4 regions of the Paenibacillus sp. 1SOY10 genome follow, and region 2 is predicted to be linked to each of the others. Evidence: riboswitches for the same ligand, from Rfam matches in the RefSeq annotation. Region 2 holds a riboswitch; each other region holds the start of a gene.
The links. Region 2 has a riboswitch for cyclic di-AMP ahead of AC1VOR_RS22620 (ubiquitin-like domain-containing protein). Riboswitches for the same ligand answer to the same signal wherever they lie in the genome.
Positions count from the first base shown of each region.

Region 1: another riboswitch for cyclic di-AMP. It lies ahead of AC1VOR_RS19825 (TrkH family potassium uptake protein); the one in region 2 lies ahead of AC1VOR_RS22620 (ubiquitin-like domain-containing protein).
Region 3: another riboswitch for cyclic di-AMP. It lies ahead of AC1VOR_RS14925 (APC family permease); the one in region 2 lies ahead of AC1VOR_RS22620 (ubiquitin-like domain-containing protein).
Region 4: another riboswitch for cyclic di-AMP. It lies ahead of AC1VOR_RS22845 (C40 family peptidase); the one in region 2 lies ahead of AC1VOR_RS22620 (ubiquitin-like domain-containing protein).

Region 1 covers NZ_JBXENK010000011.1:33,604-38,852, reverse strand. The annotation lists gene uvrC (excinuclease ABC subunit UvrC) at 1-1,594, shown strand, start outside; gene AC1VOR_RS19830 (CPBP family intramembrane glutamic endopeptidase) at 1,554-3,299, opposite strand; cyclic di-AMP (ydaO/yuaA leader) riboswitch at 3,558-3,718, shown strand; gene AC1VOR_RS19825 (TrkH family potassium uptake protein) at 3,794-5,128, shown strand; gene AC1VOR_RS19820 (potassium channel family protein) at 5,145-5,249, shown strand, end outside.
Region 2 covers NZ_JBXENK010000017.1:44,753-50,001, reverse strand. The annotation lists gene AC1VOR_RS22630 (HD domain-containing protein) at 1-1,217, shown strand, start outside; gene AC1VOR_RS22625 (TatD family hydrolase) at 1,231-2,007, shown strand; cyclic di-AMP (ydaO/yuaA leader) riboswitch at 2,222-2,435, shown strand; gene AC1VOR_RS22620 (ubiquitin-like domain-containing protein) at 2,699-3,835, shown strand; gene rnmV (ribonuclease M5) at 3,980-4,540, shown strand; gene rsmA (16S rRNA (adenine(1518)-N(6)/adenine(1519)-N(6))-dimethyltransferase RsmA) at 4,531-5,249, shown strand, end outside.
Region 3 covers NZ_JBXENK010000005.1:208,423-213,671, reverse strand. The annotation lists gene AC1VOR_RS14930 (protein-glutamine gamma-glutamyltransferase) at 1-63, opposite strand, end outside; partial or broken gene AC1VOR_RS14925 (APC family permease) at 153-1,970, opposite strand; cyclic di-AMP (ydaO/yuaA leader) riboswitch at 2,075-2,248, opposite strand; gene AC1VOR_RS14920 (threonine aldolase family protein) at 2,426-3,550, opposite strand; gene AC1VOR_RS14915 (cation-translocating P-type ATPase) at 3,716-5,249, opposite strand, start outside.
Region 4 covers NZ_JBXENK010000018.1:27,835-33,083, reverse strand. The annotation lists gene motA (flagellar motor stator protein MotA) at 1-35, opposite strand, end outside; gene AC1VOR_RS22865 (hypothetical protein) at 226-519, shown strand; gene AC1VOR_RS22860 (4a-hydroxytetrahydrobiopterin dehydratase) at 698-988, shown strand; gene AC1VOR_RS22855 (c-type cytochrome) at 1,083-1,445, opposite strand; gene AC1VOR_RS22850 (GNAT family N-acetyltransferase) at 1,608-2,114, opposite strand; gene AC1VOR_RS22845 (C40 family peptidase) at 2,309-2,800, opposite strand; cyclic di-AMP (ydaO/yuaA leader) riboswitch at 2,805-2,941, opposite strand; gene AC1VOR_RS22840 (hypothetical protein) at 3,163-3,993, opposite strand; gene AC1VOR_RS22835 (M1 family metallopeptidase) at 4,016-5,249, opposite strand, start outside.

The sequences.
Region 1 (5,249 bases), on a different contig from region 2:
TTTCGGACCTTACCCTAATGCCTATGCGGCTCAGCAGACCAAGAAGCTGCTGGATCGAATGTATCCGCTGCGTAAATGCAACGTAATGCCCAAAGAGGTCTGCCTGTATTACCATATTGGGCAATGCTTGGCCCCTTGTGTTCAAGAGGTATCGCAGGATACTTATGATTCCATGATCCAGGAGATTGTATCGTTCTTGAGCGGCGGCCATGAAGAGATCAAGCGGGAGTTGCAGCGCAAGATGCATGAGGCGGCCGAGGAACTGCAATTCGAGCGAGCCAAGGAACTGCGTGACCAGATCATCAACATTGATGCCCTCATGGAGAAGCAGAAGATTACCATGAATGATGCCAAGGATCGTGATGTGTTTGGTTACGCGGTGGACAAGGGCTGGATGTGCGTACAAATCCTGTACATGCGTCAAGGGAAAATGATCGAACGCCATGCGTCGGTATTTCCATTCTACGGCGATGCTTACGGGGACTTTCTGTCGTATGTCACGCAGTATTACAGTGAAAACCCGGCGCTGCCACAAGAAATTTTGCTGCCTGAGATGAAAGAGTTTGTCGGTACAAAGGGCGCTGAAACCTTGCAAGTTAAGGGAATGGCAGCCGAAGCCGAAGTGAATACGTCTGCTGATGAAGAGGAGCAAGTTGCTCCTGCGGCCGATTCGGGTGTCAGTGAAGACGCGTTAGAGGGTGCTCACGGTGAGAACTTTACGCTCGATTCGACTTCCGGAGCTGCTGCCTTGCAGCAGTGGCTTGGCGTGAAGACGCTGGTTCCTCAGCGTGGACTTAAGCGGCAAATGATTACGATGGCAACGGAGAATGCTCGTGTGTCGCTGGACGAAAAATTCCGTCTCATCGAACGCGACGAGGAGCGGACCTCCAAGGCCGCAGAGAATTTGGGCAAAGCCATCGGCCTGGAGAAGGTCACGCGAATTGAGGCGTTCGATAACTCCAACATTCAGGGGACCAACCCCGTATCGGCGATGGTGGTCTTCATTGACGGCAAGCCAGCCAAGAAGGAATACCGCAAATACAAGGTCAAGACCGTGGAAGGCCCCGATGATTACGAAACGATGCGCGAGGTGATCCGGCGTCGTTATGAGCGGGTACTCAAGGAGGAACTGCCCCGTCCCGATCTGATCGTTGTCGATGGCGGGAAGGGCCAGATTTCAGCAGCCAGCGATGTGCTGGAGAATGAGCTGGGCCTTTACATTCCCGTTTGTGGGCTGGTCAAGGATGCGAAGCACAAAACGGCGCAGCTCATGGCTTATGATCCGCCGGAGCCAGTCCACCTGCCCCGTGACAGTCAGGAGTTTTACCTTTTGCAACGCATACAGGATGAGGTGCATCGCTTCGCCATTACCTTCCACCGTGAGCAACGGGCCAAGTCGATGGTGACTTCGCAACTGGACGCTATTCCTGGTATCGGAGAGAAGCGACGTAAGGCGCTATTAAAGCATTTTGGTTCACTTAAAAAAATAAAAGAGGCCTCCGTCGAAGACTTCCGGCCTCTTTCTATAGGGGATAAGCTGGCTCGTGAAATTATCAATGCCCTTCGGGACGAGGAGCCACCGGAGGAGTCGTGAAGAACGGCTCCTCTTTTTGTTGTACTGGCGGCTCTTTGCGCTCCCGACCTGGCGGGTTGAATACATAAATGACATAAGCCACAATAGCTGGCAGAGCGATGTAGAATACACCAGCGGCGATATTCAGTGCGCCTCCCATAAACATCAAGCTCAGCGCCATCAGAATGCTGTCGAAGATGACGTGGGAGAACACGGCGGCGGCAAAGCCGTAACGCAGGAAGACGAAGCTGAACAACAATCCAATGATGGTCAGCTCAATGGGTCTTGAGTAGATAGGATAGATCGGATACAACGTATGCCCCAGCGCCCAGATTAGCGTGGATAGCAAGCAGGCTACAAAGGTGCTGCGAAACATCTTCTTCAGCATCGGAATCCCAAACAACCGATAAACCGCTTCTTCTCCGATCCCGGCCACCCAGGCCAAAAGCGGGAACAAGAGCGGATATACCATATTGTACGGCGATTGCGTCGAATCGCTCGTAGACCAGGTACCGATGCTTTGTTCCAGAATGAGGAAGATAACCGATTGTACACCTAACAAAATCAGGGCCCAGGCATAGCCATCAGTCATGGAGGTAAGCACATGACGGCCATAGCCTGCTTCTCTGGCGCGAGGCCACGGATTCATTCCTTGCTGGCGCCATAATCCATTTCCACCTACCAGTGAGAAATAGATGGCTATGGACATGAACAGGGTCGACACACTTTGGAAGACCAGCAGGAAGATCAGCATAAACGGCTCGGTGCTTTCCTTCTCAAAAATAGGCAGCATGTTGAAAGTGCCTACCATGGAGAGCACAAAATAAAGTGAAGTCAGAAAAATACCACGTTTGAATGATGTGTGTCGTCTCGTGAGGGCACTATACACGATGGCAAGCACACCCAGGATAAAGCTCAAGAAGGCATAGCCTGCAAAGGTAAGCCAAGTGGCGAGAGTGGTCTGCTGCTTCACATAATTCAAATGGTCGGCCGGAGCGACGAAATAGCTTTCCAGTGAAGAGACGTAGCCATATTCATATTGAATTTGAATTTGCGCCTTGGACTCTCCAATGGTATATCCATTCAAATCATACAACAGGCCGACGTCACCTTCCCCGGAAGCGAGCGTCAAATCAGCGTCAGCGAAGCCGAAGGCATCCAGGTAAGGCTGGGCCATTTCTTCCTTTTCGGCCAGTGTTAAATCGCCTTCCCAGGACAACATAGTCTCGGTAGTCTCCGTCCCCAAATCCAGCATAGTCTGCTTGTTCGTATTGCTGGCGGACAGAATTTCTTCAAAGGCAACGACTTGCCCGGAATTCATATGTACATCGACGGTCAAGGCATTCAGCAGATCATCGGGCTGCTTGAAGAGAACTCGAAACACATCGTAAGGGAATTGCTGTTCGTAGCTCTTCAGATACGAGGATAGCAACTCCGATTTTGTCAAATAACCCAGCAAATCAGAACGTGATTCGTAGGTAACCAGTGCCTTATCTTTTGACTGTTCAGACAAGTCCAACTGCAGAACGGATTGCACGAAATGCTCCGCTTGCTCCTTGGCTTGCTGTTTGCTGATAATCTCTTTGGATTGCTCCATCTGCAGCAGCTCCGAATCATTCGTCGGAAGCAACTGGATAACGATAAATACGACTAGCCCTAGCGCAGCGAGCAACCAAAGTGTACGGGTCTTTAGTGTGCCACCGGCAGGTTTCATGGAGAAATTCACTTGCACAACTCCTTTTTGATGTAATAAGAGGTATGATTTAGCCCCAAGTTCGTCACAGTAAAGATAACACAGTTGAAGTGGCCTTCGCCAGAATAGCAGGTGAAAAATAAGAAAAGCGGCAATAAACCCGGTAACCCTTCGCATGGCTCAGATTCAGGGGCCCGTGGATTCAGGGTTCACTCCTTTTCACGGTTTTCCCGTCTATTTAGGCCAAATGAAGCTTTGTCCTGGCAACAAATAAGGATTATAATCCAATTGAAAATAAAATGGCCGAATTTCGATGGAAAACGGGGGAACCGGTTTTTTTTGGGGTGAATTTTGCTGAATCTCGCGAGCCTAAGCTTGCGGAGGAAGCGAATAGGGCAACTGTGCATGTCCGAATCCGTCAGCTAACCTCGTAGGTCTTTGCAGCAGGAACCAAACACCGAAAGGCATTGGATTTCCAGTGCTTTTTTATTTTTGCGTTCTCTAATGACAACGATGAGGTGAGCCTGGTGGGATTGCATAAATTGAATTTGTCTCCGCCCCAAATTTTGGTGACGGGGTTTGCCCTGATTATTATGCTGGGCACCCTGTTGCTTATGCTACCCATTTCCAGCGTCTCCAAGGCAAGCTTGCCATTTATCGATGCTTTGTTTACAGCCACCTCGGCTACCTGTGTAACCGGGCTGGTCGTGGTGGATACGGGCACTTATTTCTCCCCATTCGGGCAAATGGTCATATTGCTACTTATTCAGGTGGGCGGCTTGGGCTTTATGAGCGTAGCGACGATGTTCTCCCTGGTATTTAAACGGAAAATATCGCTGCGGGATCGTCTACTGCTTCAGGAAGCGATGAACCAGAATTCAATGGAAGGGATCGTTCGACTGATCCGCAAGGTCCTGTTCTTTTCCTTGATTATTGAGTCGATTGCAGCGGTGCTCTTCACCCTGAGATTGGCTCTGGATATGCCTTTTGGCCGGGCGTTGTACTTTGGTATTTTTCATGCTATCGCTTTGTTTAATAATGCGGGCTTTCATTTGTTCGGGGGCAGTCAAAGCTTGATGTCTTATGTATCTGATCCGCTGATTAACCTGGTCTCAATCTTCCTGATTATATCAGGGGGACTTGGCTTTGTCGTTCTATCTGACCTGTTCGACATTCGCCGCCGCCGCAAGCTGTCGCTTCATTCCAAGGTTGTGCTGTCGATGACGGCGGCCTTGATCGTATCCGGAGCCTTGATCATCTTCGTCTTCGAGTTCACCAATACGGGGACACTGAAGCCGCTGGATTGGGGTGGCAAGCTTTGGAGTGCCTTGTTCCAGTCGGTGGCGCCGCGGACGGCCGGAGCTCATACGCTGGACATCGAAGCCCTTCGTCAGGCTACGCAATTCTTCATTATAATATTGATGTTTATCGGGGCTTCTCCCGGGTCTACCGGGGGCGGTATCAAGACCACCACCTTCACCATTCTGGCAGGTGCGGTGCTGTCGATGATTCGCGGTCGTACAGACCTGGTTCTGTTCCGTTACAGGATGGTTCAGGAACGGATCTTCAAGGCGGTGACATTGACCATGATGTCGTTGTTCTTCATTATTACTGTGGCCATTGTGTTGTCTGCCACCGAACAAGCAGGGTTTCTGGCGATTTTGTTCGAGGCGACCTCCGCCTTCGGTACGGTGGGTTTATCCATGGGGGTAACGGAGCAGTTGACGACCATCGGCAAGCTAATCCTTAGTTTTACCATGTTTGCGGGACGTCTCGGACCGTTGACGCTTGCTTATGCACTGGGACCAAAGAAGGGGAAAGAGCCCTACCGTCATCCCGAAGGCAAAATGATTATAGGATAAGGGGATATTACCTTTCATGAGAACACAGCAGTTTGTAGTGATTGGGCTGGGGCGTTTTGGCTCAAATTTGGCGCTGGAGTTGGTGGACCTGGGTTATGAGGTAATGGGCATCGATCGTAAC
Region 2 (5,249 bases):
TGATCTGGTCGCTGATTAATACGTCCGAGTTCCAACGACTTCGTCGGATTCGCCAGTTGGGTACCTCGTATCTGACATTCCATGGTGCAGAGCACAGCCGTTTCTCACATTCGCTTGGGGTTTATGAAATCACGCGCCGAATTATTTCTCAGTTTGAGCGCGGCGGATATGCAGACTGGCCTGGGGAGGAGAAGCTGGTTGCTTTATGTGCGGCACTACTGCACGATCTGGGCCATGGGCCATTCTCTCATTCCATTGAGCAGGCCTTCGAGATGGACCATGAGGATTGGACTTGCAAAATTTTGCTGGGGGATACCGAGGTAGGTAGTGTACTGCGCCGAATATCTCCTGATTTTCCAGAGAAGGTCGCATCCGTCATTCGCAAGGATTATGATAATCCGATTGTGGTTAATCTGGTATCCAGTCCTCTTGATGCGGATCGAATGGACTATCTGCTGCGTGATGCTTATTTCACAGGGGTGAACTACGGTACGATTGATATGGACCGAATTTTGCGAATGCTGCGGCCTTTCCAAGGAAGGGTGGTAGTGAAGGAGTCAGGAATGCATGCGGTGGAAGATTATCTGATGTCCCGTTATCAAATGTATTGGCAGATTTACTTCCATCCGGTAACACGCAGCTCAGAAATTATACTCCGCCAAATTCTGCGCCGGGCGAAAGAACTATATCGGGATCATTATAAATTTGCATTCCTGCCCTATCCGCTCCCCAGCCTCTTCGATGGAAATATAAACGTCCGTGATTACCTGCAGTTGGACGAGGCATTGATGCAAACGGCCTTCATGCAATGGACTCGGGAAGCGGATGAGCGGCTTAGTGATTTGTGTATCCGGTTTTTAAATCGGAAATTGTATAAATATGTAGAGGTTGAGACGATTGATCTGGAAATGTTGGGACAAATTCGTACCGCTTTCGAACAGGTAGGATTAAATCCCGATTACGATATGGAAATTGATTTTCCAACGGATCTACCTTATGATGTGTTCCGTCCGGACGAGGGAATTGGGGAGAAGCAAATCCTGTTACTGGACCGCCAAGAGCAGTTGCGGGAAATCTCTGAGGTGTCCGATATTGTCAGGTCGATTAGCGGACTGCATCGGGGGAAATATCATTTGTATTATCCCGACAATAAGTTATGCGCTGTCATGGATCAGTTACCCCGTGAAGTTGCGCAAATTTTTAAACAACGCATTTAGGAGGTCAGAGGACATCATGTTATTTGATACACATACGCATTTGGATGCAACCCAATTTGACGAAGATCGTGAGGAAGTGATTGCGCGTGCCGTAGAACAAGGGGTTACGCGAATGATTAACATCGGGTTTAACCGGGAGACGATCCCGACAACGATGAAGTTGGCCGAGTCTTATGACTTCATTTATGCTGCGGTAGGGTGGCACCCTCAGGATGCCATTACGATGCAAGAGGGAGATTTGGACTGGATTGCTGAATTATGCAAGCATGAGAAGGTAGTCGCTATCGGTGAGATCGGACTGGATTATTATTGGGATACCTCCCCTAAAGAGGTGCAGCATAAGGTGTTCCGCAAGCAAATCGGGCTGGCTCGCAGTCTCGGCATGCCGATTTGCATTCATAATCGTGATGCTCATGAGGACGTCGTCAAAATTTTGCGCGAAGAAAAAGCTCATAAAGTGGGAGGTGTTATGCATTCTTATTCTGGCAGTTGGGAAATTGCCAAAATGTGTCTGGATTTGGGATTTCATTTGTCGTTTGGCGGACCCATTACGTTTAAAAATGCAAAGCAGCCGAAAGAAGTATTGGCAAAGACACCTATTGACCGATTATTGATCGAAACGGATTCCCCTTATTTAACTCCTCATCCATTTAGAGGTAAACGAAACGAGTCTGCTCATGTACGCCTGGTTGCCGAAATGGCTGCCGAGCTAAAAGGGTTAACCTTTGAGGAAATTGCCCAAATTACCACTCGAAATGCACTGGAACGATTTGGTATTCCGAGTATTTGAGAGATAAACGGATGAAAAAGCGAGGATTTCGGAAAGATTAATACATTTTAACCATTAAAACGGATATAATTACATTTTTTTAACCATTTATTTAAAAAAACGTGGTTGATTCGTCCTTTACAACATGCATCGAAACAGGATAGAATTTTTTCAGTGATCGTTTTGATCCGTTTCGAACACTTGAAATTTGGATCACTTCGATGCTTGATTCCATGAACCAGTCTCGCTGAATCTCCGAATGGAGAACGGGGGAACCAATGCAAGCGACTAGCGGCGAATTTGCCAACTGCGCTCGTATTTGATTTCTTTATCAGGGTCTATGGGGTGAATTCGAGGTCATTGCGCCATGAGCGAATGTACTGAGAAGGGGCGGCTCTCTTTCGTCCTAACCCGACAGCTAACCTCGTAAGCGTATCAAGAGAGGTAACTCGTGCAGCCTACTACACCAAGACCATCAGGAAGCCACGAAGGAGTTCCTCTAACTCTTTCTTTAGGCTTCTTTTGTTTTGAATAAAAGTAGTAGGGTCATCATACTGTTGATAAACAGGAGGTGACACCCGCAGGGCAGACTGGGAAAGGATACGAAATGCACGTGAGCAAGAGCCGCATTTCGTAAATCAAGAATGTAGTCGCGTCAAATGTAATTGTGCATCGATCTTGACGGCGAGGCTATGTAAGGAGGACGGAAGATATGGGCATTTTCCGCAAAGAGGAGACCCATGAATCACGCTCATCCAGCATGTCTTACGCATTGCGATGGAAGCAGTTAAATATTCGTCAGGTTGCGCTCGTCGGCGTTCTGACCATCGCGGTAATCATCATCATCCTCATATGGCTGTATGGCCAGCAAAATAAACAAATCTCCCTGGTTGTCGACGGTAATGTCCAATCAGTGGAAACCCGGGAAGACAGCGTTGCTGACCTGCTGGATGAACAGGCCATCAATCTGCATCCCAAAGATACATTATCGCGTCCGCTAGATAGCATGCTGGAAGATGGCGACCGTGTCGTCATTGTGCGGGCGGTTCCGGTAAAGGTGAGTGTGGACGGAGAGACAAAAACGACTTTCACTACCAAGGAGAAGGTCAAAGATGTGCTAGATGAGCTAGGCGTCACTTTGAATCAAGATGATAAGGTAACACCTGCCCTGGATCGCAAGTTGGACTCGGACGCAGGAATCACCATTGTTCGGGTGAGCAAGCATTTGGTACAAACCGAAGAAGCTGTGCCTTTTAACGTCGTAAAGACATCCGATAAGGAATTGCTGAAGGGAACGACAAAGGTCGTTCAGCCTGGCAGTGAGGGCATGGTCATTCACAACATCGAGAAAACCTATGAGGACGGAGTATTCGTGACCAAGCGCTGGCTTGGCAAGGAGGTCTCGAAGGAGGCCCAGCCTAAAGTCGTGGCCGTAGGCACGAAAGAACCGACAGCCGTTCTGTCGGCTAGCATCAGCCGCAGCGCAAATACTGTGAACATTGGCGGCAATGCCACCAAGAACGGTGTCTCTTTTAAATATAAAAAGATGCTTAAGAATGTTACGCTGACCGCCTACTCTTCGGAGCAAGAAGGAATTGGCACTCGTACAGCTTCCGGCACTCGCGTGACGGAGGGCAGAACGATTGCCGTTGACAAATCCGTCGTTCCGCTTGGCTGGTGGGTCTACATTGAAGGAATCGGGTTCCGCAAGGCTGAAGATACCGGCGGAGCCATCAAGGGAAATAAAATGGACGTTTACTACGACAGCTTGAAGACGGCTAAAAACTTTGGCCGTAAGAAAGGTCGTACCGTATATGTCATCGGCCCGACGAAGCCGGAATTAAACTAGCTTCTCCGTTTTACAATGCGGAGGAAGTGGGATACAATATGTACACAAAGTATTCAGGATGATGATAAAGACAGTGGATTAGAAGAGGATGAGAATCCTCTTCTTTTTGTTGTAGTAGAGGCAAATGGAAAGAAGGTAACCCGGATGATCAAGGAAGTCATCGTGGTGGAGGGCCGGGATGATACCGTAGCCGTCAAGCGGGCCGTTGAAGCGGATACGATTGAAACGGGCGGGTCAGCCATCAACGAGACTACGCTTAAGAAGATTGCTCTGGCGCAAGAACGCCGGGGCGTTATTATATTTACCGATCCCGATCACGCTGGAGAACGGATTCGCAAGATCGTGGCAACTCGGGTGCCCGGGTGCAAGCATGCCTTCTTACCTGAAGCGGAGGCCACGAAGCGAGGGGATATCGGTGTGGAGAATGCCACGCCAGAGGCGATTCGTACGGCGCTGGCGCGCCTGCATAACGAAGTGCCAGGGGTGGAGCCTATCATCGCCTGGGAAGACCTGATTACGGCGGGACTCATCGTTCATCCGCAGGCAGCCGCGCGAAGAAAGGCGCTGGGAGAGCTACTCGGTATCGGATATTGCAACGGGAAGCAGTTATATAAGCGGCTAACGGTATTTCGTATTAGTCAGGAAGAATTCGTAGCAGCACTTGTGAAGCTAGAAGATAAAGGGGTTAACGGAACATGGGCATGAGGGAGGATATATCAACGCCTCGCCGAACGAAGGAAATTATCCAGCGGCATGGCTTCTCATTCAAAAAAAGCCTGGGACAGAACTTTCTGATCGATCAGAATATCCTTGGCAAGATTGTGGCAGCGGCAGGCTTGGACGCAGACAAGGGAGCCCTGGAGATTGGACCGGGCATTGGTGCCTTGACGGAGAAGCTTGCTCGTGAAGCTGGCAAGGTAACAGCGGTAGAGATCGATCAGCGGCTACTGCCCATTCTGGAAGAGGTATTGGAGCCCTACCCGCATGTTCGTGTCGTGCACGGGGATGTACTTAAGCTGGATCTGCAAGCGTTGTTCGCAGCAGAATTTGGCGGAGTGAGTGGTGTTAGCGTGGTGGCGAACTTGCCATATTACGTGACAACGCCGATTCTGATGCGGCTGCTAGAGGAGAAGCTGCCTCTGGAGCATATTGTAGTCATGATCCAGAAGGAAGTAGCGCAGCGGATGTCGGCTTCTCCAGGTGGCAAGGAGTATGGAAGCCTGAGTATCGCCGTGCAGTATTACAGTGTACCGGAGCTGATCTGCACGGTGCCTCACAGCGTCTTCATTCCTCAGCCGAATGTGGAGTCTGCTGTCATACGTCTAACGGTTCGCAAGCAGCCGGCTGTTGCTGTACAGGACGAGAACTTCTTTTTCGATGTTGTTCAGGCTTCCTTCGCTCAACGGCGCAAGAC
Region 3 (5,249 bases), on a different contig from region 2:
TTGGAACGGAGGCAAGCTCATCTGCGAGAGCTGGCTCTTGTCGCTCGGTGGTAGAACAATCAACCCATTCCCCTCCTTGTCGTGTTAGGGTATTCAGGTTATTGTACGTGCGATCGCCCGGTTTGGTGATCATTCGCCCGGATACCCAAGGCCTACTTTTGCAAATGGAAAGGTACGGTAGCGATAACAACGTCCTTATGATTGTACAGGTAAGCTCTTAATACCAGGCTGGACTGGTTGTGCAGCATATTCTGCCACCAATGGCGTGTAATGAATTGCGGAATCAGCACCGTGATGTGATCGGTCTCGGAGGTCTTCCACTCCACCGTGTCGATAAATTTCATGATGGGCCGGACAATACTTCTAAAGCTCGATCTCAGCGTAATCAGCCGTACTCCGGGATTCCACTCTGCCCATTTCTGCTCCATCCGCTTAATCTCATCATCATCGAAGCCCACATATACAGCGACCACATTATCGGTCAAGGATTTGGCATAACTCAGGGAATTCATCACGACCCGCGTAATTCCGGCTACCGGCACCACGATCGTGCTGCCCTTCATGACGGGCTTCTCCACATCCATGGAAATCCGTAGCTGCTGAGCAATGTTCAGATAATGACGGTGAATCTGGTAGAACAGAAACATCACCAGCGGCAGGAAAATGAAGACTACCCACACATGCGAAAATTTGGTGATGATAAAAATCAGCGTAATCCCGAGCGTCGTGAGCATACCCACTGTATTGATTGCAAACCGGAGAACCCAGCCCTTGGGCTTGAGCTTCAGTCAGCGGATCATCATTCCCAGTTGGGACAAGGTGAACGGGATAAACACCCCCACAGCATAGAGAGGAATCAAGCTCTCCGTATTCCCGCCAAAGCCAATGACCAGCAGAGCAGAAGTCACGCCCAGGAAAATAATGCCGTTAGAGAAGCCAAGTCGATCTCCGCGCACCATAAAGGCATGCGGCATATATTTGTCTTTGGCCAGCATGAACGCCAGCAGCGGAAACGCCGAGTATGCCGTGTTGGCTGCCAGGAACAAGATCAATGCGGTAATGCCCTGGATGACATAGTAAAGCGTGCCCCGACCAAAAGTAGACTCCGCGATCTGCGACACCACAGTAGCCTGCGGATCAGGCTTGATTCCATACCAATATGCCAGCAGGCTAATGCCGATAAACATCGTGCACAGAATGATACCCATCATTGCCAGGGTAGCCGCTGCATTATGGGCTGCTGGCTTCTTGAAGTTCGGGATGGCGTTGGACACCGCCTCTACTCCAGTCAAGGCCGAACAACCTGAGCTAAAGGCCTTCAATAGCAGGAACAGGCTGATGTTGGATACGGTAGCCTCCACCTCCGGCGTGGCGGCATGAATCCCACCCATGGCATACTTGACCACTCCAGAACCGATTAACACGAAGATCGCAATAACAAACAGATATACCGGCACGGCCAGCACAGAGGCCGATTCCGTCACACCGCGCAGATTCATCAGCGTAAGCAGTGTAATCATGATCAGGGCAATCAGAACCCGGTGATCCTGTAGTACCGGAAAGGCCGATATAATCGCATCCGTCCCGGCAGACGAGCTCACCGCTACGGTCAAGATATAGTCAACGAGCAACGAACCCCCGGCAAGCAGTCCGGTAGACCGTCCCAGATTATCCATGGCCACGATGTAAGCCCCACCCCCGGAGGGATAAGAGAAGATCGTCTGCCGATAAGACAGGATCAGTATGAATAATAGCCCAAGTACGGCAAAGGAAATCGGAATCGAATACCATAGGGCGGAGAACCCCGCCGCCATCAGGACCAGCAGGATTTGCTCAGTTCCGTAGGCTACAGATGACAGTGCATCCGAAGACAGGATGGCCAGCGCCTTCAGCTTGCCCAGCTTTTCCCCCTCAATCTCCCTACTTTTCATCGGCCGTCCAATGAGCACCCGTTTGACTTTGTTTACCATCTTATATCCCCTCTTCTAGCTCCAAGTTGCCAATCTCCCGCCCCAATGACAGCAGAAAAAAGCCGCAGGAAAGTTGGACTTTCCCGCGGCGTATAGCCACGACAATTCCCTCTTTCGGACGCTTACGGAGTTAGCTGACGGATTCGGGCACGAAAGCAGCCCTACCCCGGGATGGCAAACAAGCCAGCCCAGCGATTCACCCCTGAAACGGGCCAAGCACGGCCCCTTCCGATGGTTCCCCCGTTTCTGAATTTCACAGAATTCAGCGATCAGGTATTTGTCATTTAATTACTACTGCTGAATCATACTCCCTCCGCCAGGAGGGTGTAAAGGCAGGTTAAAGGTCAAAAGAAGAAGGATTTGTATCAACTGGATTCAGATAAGCGTTTACACGCTCTTCCCTCGTCGATTATTTCGCACAATCAACGAAAATCACGTTCTTACGCCATTCTGTGTTAATGCAATTCATGGTCTTCCCGTTCCAACTTCTGATTCAGCAGCCGGAACGCCAATTGCAGCTTATCCTTGGGAACCTCGGCATACCGATCACCCACGCTCACCTCAAAGCCACAGCCGCCGCTCATCCGTTCCTTGACCATAGGCGTCAAGCCGACGCCTGTCTCCCGGTATACCTCAAGCAGAAGCTGCTCCAGTTGCTCCTTGGGCAGATCTACATGAACATGGAACATATTGGACACAGGAACCTCCGGCAGGGTGCTGAAATGACGGCAACGATTATAGAGCTGAGCTAGCTCCCGCGCCTGTCGGTAATATTGTTCCATCTTGCCCACTCTTAATTCGTAATAATAATCTGCACTAAGAAAATAAGGATACAGGCTGATCAAATCCCCACCGTGACGCCGTTTCCATACCTTGGATTCATCCACCCATTCACGGTCCCCGGCCAGAATGGCTCCGGCAATTCCGCCAAGGCCCTTATAGAACGAGATATACACACTGTCGAACAGAGCGCATACCTCCTCTGCTGTTTTCTCATAGTAGGGAAGAACCTCAAAGAGGCGTGCACCATCCAGGTGCAGCTTGATTCCACGCTGCCGGCAGTAGGAAGAGATGGCTTCCAATTCGGCAAATGCAGGCAACTGCCCGCCGATTTCGCGCTGTGGTAGTTCCAACAGTAGACAAGCGATATCTTCGTCCATATTCCGGACATCAGCCAGACGAATGAGACGATTCGCGTCCGCAAGCAGCACAGGCTGTATTCCATGCAACTCCTTCAATCCGTCCTCTTCATGAATCTCCAGGTGACAGAGAGGATGGTAGGCCACCCGCTTTGTCCCTTTCTGGTCGCACCACATTCTAAGCGCGATTTGCTGCGCCATCGTACCACTAGGAAAAAATACGGCCGCTTCCTTGCCCAATACGCCCGCCATCTTCGCTTCGAAGTCCTCGATGGCCTGTCCTTTCCCATACATATCGCTGTCCAGTCCACCGCTCACCTTCTCCAAGGCTTGCTTCAACACATCCACATTCCGCTTCCCATGCCCCGGCACTTGATATACCGTGCGTTTGAATGCGTCCGCCAAGGACTTCTTATCCAGCTTTCCCTGATTGTCAGCCATCACTTGTTACTCCTCTCCTATTCCTATCCACTAATCATTTATGTTTAATTTAAGCTTTATTATAGCGAACTCCGAGGAAGATGGAATAAATCGATTTAGAAATAATGACAAAAAGTGCGCAGGCCTTTTCACCCGCGCACTTGCATCCACTTACCCGCAACACGATTACGCTGACGCTCCTCTTCTCATCCGTACAAACACCTTAATGATTTCGTTAAGAATTAACGGAATCAAGGCAAGGACGAATACCAGGCCCCAGTCCGGCAGGCTCAGGTTCTGTACCTTGAAGGCAGCGGCCAGGAACGGAATGGAGATCGAAGCGTATTGCAGCACCAGACCTGCGATAACCGCACCAACCAGCAGCTTGTTAGAGAACAGGCCGACGGCGAAGATGGACTTTGTAGCACTGCGTTTGGAGAACGAGTAGAACAACTGGGACGCGGCCAATACGACAAAGGCCATCGTCCGGGCGTAGGTCATAGCCTCTTCCGAGATATTCGGAGAACGCAGGCCATATCCGTGCTCAGCCAACCCGACGTAGAAGGCAACCAACGTTAATGCCCCGATCAGCAATCCGCCAAGTACCGCTTGCAGCGCCGCACCTCCAGCAAAGAAGCTCTCCTTGGGGTTCCGTGGCTTGCGCTTCATGACATCCTTCTCACCAGGGTCAACGCCCAAGGCAATTGCCGGCAGCGTGTCTGTCACCAGGTTAATCCAGAGAATTTGGGTAGCCAGTAGTGGCAGCGGCCAGAAGAACAGGATCGAAGCCAGAATCGCCACGATTTCCCCAAAGTTACAGGCTAACAGGAAGGTAACGGTCTTGCGAATGTTGGCGTAAATGTTCCGTCCTTCCCGAATGGCCTGGACAATCGTCGTAAAGTTATCATCGGTCAAGATCATGTCACTGGCACCCTTCGACACATCCGTCCCGGTAATCCCCATGGCGACGCCGATATCGGCATTCTTAAGTGAAGGTGCGTCGTTCACACCGTCTCCCGTCATGGAGACAATGTTGCCCTGGGCCTTGAAGGCCTTGACGATCTTCACCTTATGTTCTGGCGAGACACGGGCAAATACGCGAATGTTGCGAATCTTCTCGGCAAATTCCTTGTCAGACAAGGTATCAATCTCTGCCCCGGTCATGCTCTGCTCCAGGGAATGAGCGATGTCCAGTTCCTTGGCGATCGCGACTGCCGTATTCCGGTGATCCCCCGTAATCATGATCGGGGTAATACCGGCCATCTTCGCTTCCCGGATGGAATCCTTAACTTCGATCCGTGGCGGATCAATCATGCCAACGAAGCCCAGCACGGTCAAATCCTGCTCCATCTCCTCCGGTGGCAGAATACGGTCGGTGTCCTTGTATGCCGCTCCCAGCACACGAAGAGCATCGTCCGACATGGCTTCGGCTGCCTGCAAATAACGTTGCTTGAGTTCCTCCGTCAACGGGACAACCTCACCGTTCACCACGGCGGAACTGGAGATTTGCAGCAGTTGGTCGATAGCTCCCTTCGTATGTACACGGTACCCCTCACGGGTCTGGTTCAGCGTGGACATCAGCTTGCGGTCAGAGTCAAAGGGCTTCTCCCCCACCCGCTTGTATTCAGCTTCCAGCGACCTTTTCAGAATATTATGCTGCTCCCCGTAGACGACAAGCGCAATCTCCGTCGGATCTCCCGTACCCTCCCCATTCTCATAG
Region 4 (5,249 bases), on a different contig from region 2:
CCGAGAATAAGACCAATAATTGTTGAAATTTCCATTGTACACCTCGTCCTTGAGATAAATTGATTCCTTTCCTTGCCCCTCCCGCATCCTTGCGGAATAGGCGGGTCACGCCACTTGAAACGATGTATCTACTTTATCGACAGAATTCCCTTTTTTTTTAAGTGGTTTTTTCCGGTATAATAGGAATACAGTCTAAATAGAGAGGTTGGAAGGGAGGATATAGCAGTGGGCGTAAAGCATGGCAGAGATTATGAATATATTTTGGCTGATTTGATGAAAGCGGTTAGCCAGATTAGTGATAGCTATCTTTTTTTTGAAATGGAGCCCTCCGAGTGGGATAACTTGTCTGAGGCGGATCGGGAAGAAGTACAAGAAGCGCTGGCGGAAGACCTGTTCTTCGCCTTGGGAACTGAGCCGATGATTGAGGTTGGCAGTGCCATCGTTATTTATGATCCAGAAGGCCATCGGATCAACTTCTTGATAGGAGAAGCCGAGTTGACCTCAGTTACGTTAATTTGAAGCAATGGTTCAAATCCGTGGACAAGCCTTCGTACTGTCTATGTGGGTACGCATGAAGCTGTGAGGTTGGGAATACAATAGATGGAGAGCGAAGCCGGGACAGACCAAGAGGGAATCCTGGTGCGCAGGAAACAGGCTTACATACAGGAGTTCTTGAAGAGAACGGGGAGGAAGAAATATGCCGTTTACACCGCAAGAAGTAGAAGCGCATTTGGAGAAGCTGGAAGGCTGGGAGCTTGAGGAAGGAAGATGGATCTTCCGTAAATATACATTTTCCAGCTTTATGAAGGGGATTGCCTTTGTGGATGAGGTCGCGGCAATTTCCGAGGCTTTCAATCACCATCCTTTTATCACAATTGATTACAAGACAGTCACTCTTCGATTAACCTCATGGGAAGATGGGGGCATTACAGCCGTTGATATCAAAGAGGCACAGCAATACAATGAGGCCTTCGAGAAGATGTCCTGATTCCAAAGCAAACACCCCCACCTTGGTGAAAATGTCATTAAGATGAACTTCACTTAATGGCATTACACCTTGGTGGGGGTGTTTTGTCTATCCGTTATTTCTTCTCCGCAAGCCACATGGCTACGTTCGCAATCTCTTCATCCTGCAAGCGATCCTTGAACGCAGGCATCATGCCGCCTTTTCCCTTGGCAATGATGGAATATAGCTCTTCTGTTGTCAGTTGGGCCCCGATTTTGTCCAGAGCCGGGCCCGCTCCACCCTGAAGCTGGTCGCCATGACAGCTAATACAGTTAGCCCGGACCAGAGTTTCGGCTTGTTCCGCGTTCATCGTAATTTCGGGCAATTGCGGGGGCTTGGCTTCTTCTTCAGTTTGTTCTCGGCTAGGTAAGGTAAACATGAGTACAAGGGCAAAAGCGCCTGCTATAATGAACAAACCGCTCATGATCCACTTTTGCATTTCAATCGTCCCTCCTATGTCAGCTACCTATTATTATAACGGAACAAACTGCCCGTTCATAGCCTTTGTGACAAATTTGGAAACGAATGAATTTTAAATTCGTGTTGGAATGTGCTTTAGTTCATAGCGAATCATCGGTCGAGATGATCATGTTAGCTTGAGTTACTGAGCTGAAGTGGAATCGCCTTTGTACACCATGCAATAGAATGGCTTAGATACCCCACCCGGAGTCATCTTCTCGTACAAATCGGTAATGGTAAAGCCTACCTTCTGGTAAGCCCGGATCGCTCGAGTGTTCCAGGTGAGCACTTCCAAATCGATTTCGTTGTCGGGCTTGCGTCTTCGAGCTTCTGCGACAATAGCCTCCACAAAAGACTTACCCAAGCCATTTCCGCATAATTCGGGTTTCAAACCTATACCCAGACGGGTAACACCTTGTAAGGGGAAATATTGGGCGAACCCGACGAGGCTTCCGTCTTGGTCCAGAACGGATATATACTGTTCAGTTCGTATCACAGGATTCCCGAACTCTACATCGAGCGCTTTCATTTGTTCCCACGGCAGCCAGCTATAGATATCATAAGGAGAATCGTAATGCCAGGTACAAATCTCGGCTCCATGAGCTTCTTCCATCGGTGCAATCTGAAATTGAATGATTGGTTTATCCATTTTGCCTCTCCTTTAATCCGGCATGTATGAGGTGACAGGACCGTGAATATTCTCGTACCCTCACAATAACGGGATTTGTCGGGCTTGTAAAGGTTTACCGGAGTGGGTTAGCGTTTTCTGACTGGGAAGTGTAGCAAATAAAAAACCCGCGAGAATGTTGTAATCAACATCTCCACGGGTTTGAATGTTAGTACCTATTCAACATCATCGTGCTCGGCAGCATCGCCGGTCACTTCTTCATACTTGTCAGTGCTCATGATACGCTTAGCACCGATATAGCGTTCTGCATAATATTTCTGGCTCAATTTGCTAATGATAACTCCTTTAGAAGTAGAAGCATGAGCAAATTCGCCGTCGCCTACGTAGACACCTACGTGGGAGACTCCCTTACCAGAAGTGTTGAAGAATACCAAATCGCCAGCAATGAGTTCACTTTTCTTTACGGCCGTTCCCATCTTATATTGTGATCCGGATTGATGAGGAAGTTTGATGCCAATTTTAGAGAACACATACATAGTAAATCCTGAGCAGTCGAAACCAGATGTTGAGGTTCCGCCGGCAACATAGTCGGTACCAAGAGCTCCATCAATCGCGGTGTTCAGTTTGGAATCCGCGAAAGCGCTACCTGTTCCGAGGGTGAAAAGCAATGCAAAACTTACTGCTGCTACGGTTAAACGCTTCTTCAAGAAGTTATGCTCCTTCCAGTGCCTACGAGGTTAGCTTAAGGATTCGGTTGAAGGTCCCCTATGATCCCTCTATTGCGAGATCAATTCACCCAAAGTGGTTCCCCCGTTTCCCCGGTGAAGGGAACTCGGCTTTTGATTTCACACCTAAATTTGCCTTAATGGCAGATGGCAACGTGATGCTACCAAAGATGACAAAAGTAATTACAAAACTGTTACTTAAATTGCCTGCTGTTATTGTAGCAGAGGGTAGTATATTTTGGCAATGCTTAATTCACAAGATTAAGAGAACAAATAGAGCACAAAGGACTTTGCCAGCTTGCAAAGTCCTTGTGCCCTATGGGTTTGGAGAAGGTAAAGAAATTTTAACTTTTTTGTGTTTTTGCTCTCCAAAGTTGAAATTGAGAGGTAACCTGCCAAACTCTAAAAGTGCAGCGAAAGAAAGGATAGGTTTGCTGCACGATTAATGCGAGCAGACCGGTCCAGATCCAGGATACGGTGCCCATGAGCAGGAATACCACGAGCGCGGAGAAGCCAAGAATCAGAGCTATGCCTAAGCCTTGCAAGAGGTGGCGAATGCCCACCAGCAGGGAGCTCCATGCTCCGGATTTAAATAGATAGCCGAACTGAATAAATAACAAGCATTGCCGAACGACCCAGCCGTACAGGAACCAGCCCAGCAGGAGACCTAGTCCGGTGAGCCAAATAGGCAAATGATCTGCGGCACTCAGCAGACCTGGCCATAGGGACCATAACTTGGGGATGATCCACAAGGCCGGCAGCAGAACCAGAGTCAGCTCCAAGATATAGAATAGCAAGACCGGCTTACCAAACTCTTTCATTCCCCGAAACAACGGGAAGCCAGATGCGCGCTCCTCAGACGGGGTAAGCCCATACAGGATACCGGCTTGAATAAAAGGGGTGAGAAGAAGTCGTAGTACAATCATGCCGGCCAGCAGCCAGAGGTACCGTTGTACATCGGGATGACTCCACAGATTGACTTGCCCCTCCAGCAGGAACAATATTTTCGCAAGAGGTGTGGGTGGCGGATTAGGGTACCTCTGTAACAGAGAGGTAATGGCGGTATCAGCAAGCCGATATATAAGCAGTCCCCATAGCAACTGGTAGAGAAATAGAACAATCACTGAGAGGAATTGACTCTTGAGAGCGGTAAAACCCTGACGGACATAACTCATTTCATCCCTCCTTTATAGATGCCTACCAAATGAATAGACCTAGGACTGCCTCCAGCAACTTGGTGACGCTCATATTGGAGCGGGAGAGAAGCGGCTTCGGAATGTCTGCTTTCAGGTAGTTGTTAATTCGCTTATTCTCTACTACCAGCGTATATTCGGGGTCAATTTGGACCCAGTCGATGGGAGCCTTATACTGGAGCTTAAGCTCTAGTCGATGATCTTCACCATTCCACTCTTTGCGTACGGTATGACCATCCGTGAAGGTGAATAATAAGGGCACCTTCGGATGTGTGGCTCCTTTGCGTGAGAACGTTACGGCTGACTCATACAAAGTACCCTTGTCTTGCTGGATCGATGTTACGCGAATGTCGTCCACGGAGAAGTCGGCCATTTTATCATCAAATACATATTGGTTAAAATAAGTCTTCCAGCTTCGTCCCGTTACTTGTTCGACAATCCGCTGGAAATCGGCTGTGGTCGGGTGCTTGAATCGGTACTTGTAGCTGTAGGTATTGAGAATACGCTTCATGGTCTTGCTACCCACCTGGCGTTCAATATCCAGCAGAATCAATTTGCCCCGGTAGTAGACATTGCGGGCGTAACCATCTCCTGGTGCATACTCCCAAGCAGGCTGCGTCAGGGACTCGGGAGCAGAGATCAACGTTGATTGTATAGGCAGGTTCGGGGCAATGCCAAATTCTTGTTCCATTAATTTATCTTCGGCATAGGAAGCGAAGGCTTCGTCCAGCCAAGCTTCTTCAAATTCGTTGCTAGCGATCATTCCGTAAAAAAACTGGTGAGCAATTTCATGAATGACGGTGCGTTCAAGCTCATCATAATCCGGGGAATCGCCGCGAGCGCCGAAGGCTGTGACCAAGGTGGGGTATTCCATACCGCCGGCACCATTGCCCCCCGCCGGGGGAACCACGATCGACAAGGTGGAGTACGGATAACGCCCGTACCACTCACTGAAATTAGCCAGAGCCACCTTGGCGGCGTAGAAGTAGCGTTCTTTCAGGTCCTCATGCGCTGGATCCAGATAGAGCTTGACCCGAACACCTGGCACTTCGGTAGAAGAGAAGGGCTCTTCCGCATAAATAAAGTCAGGCGACGCCGACCAAGCGAAATCATGGACATCGTCGGCATAGAACTGTACGGTCTTCCGTCCCTCTTTGACAGTGGCTTTCTTCGTCTGAAATCCGGTAGCGGCTACAGTGTAATGCTCAGGCACATTAATTTTCACACTATAAATCCCG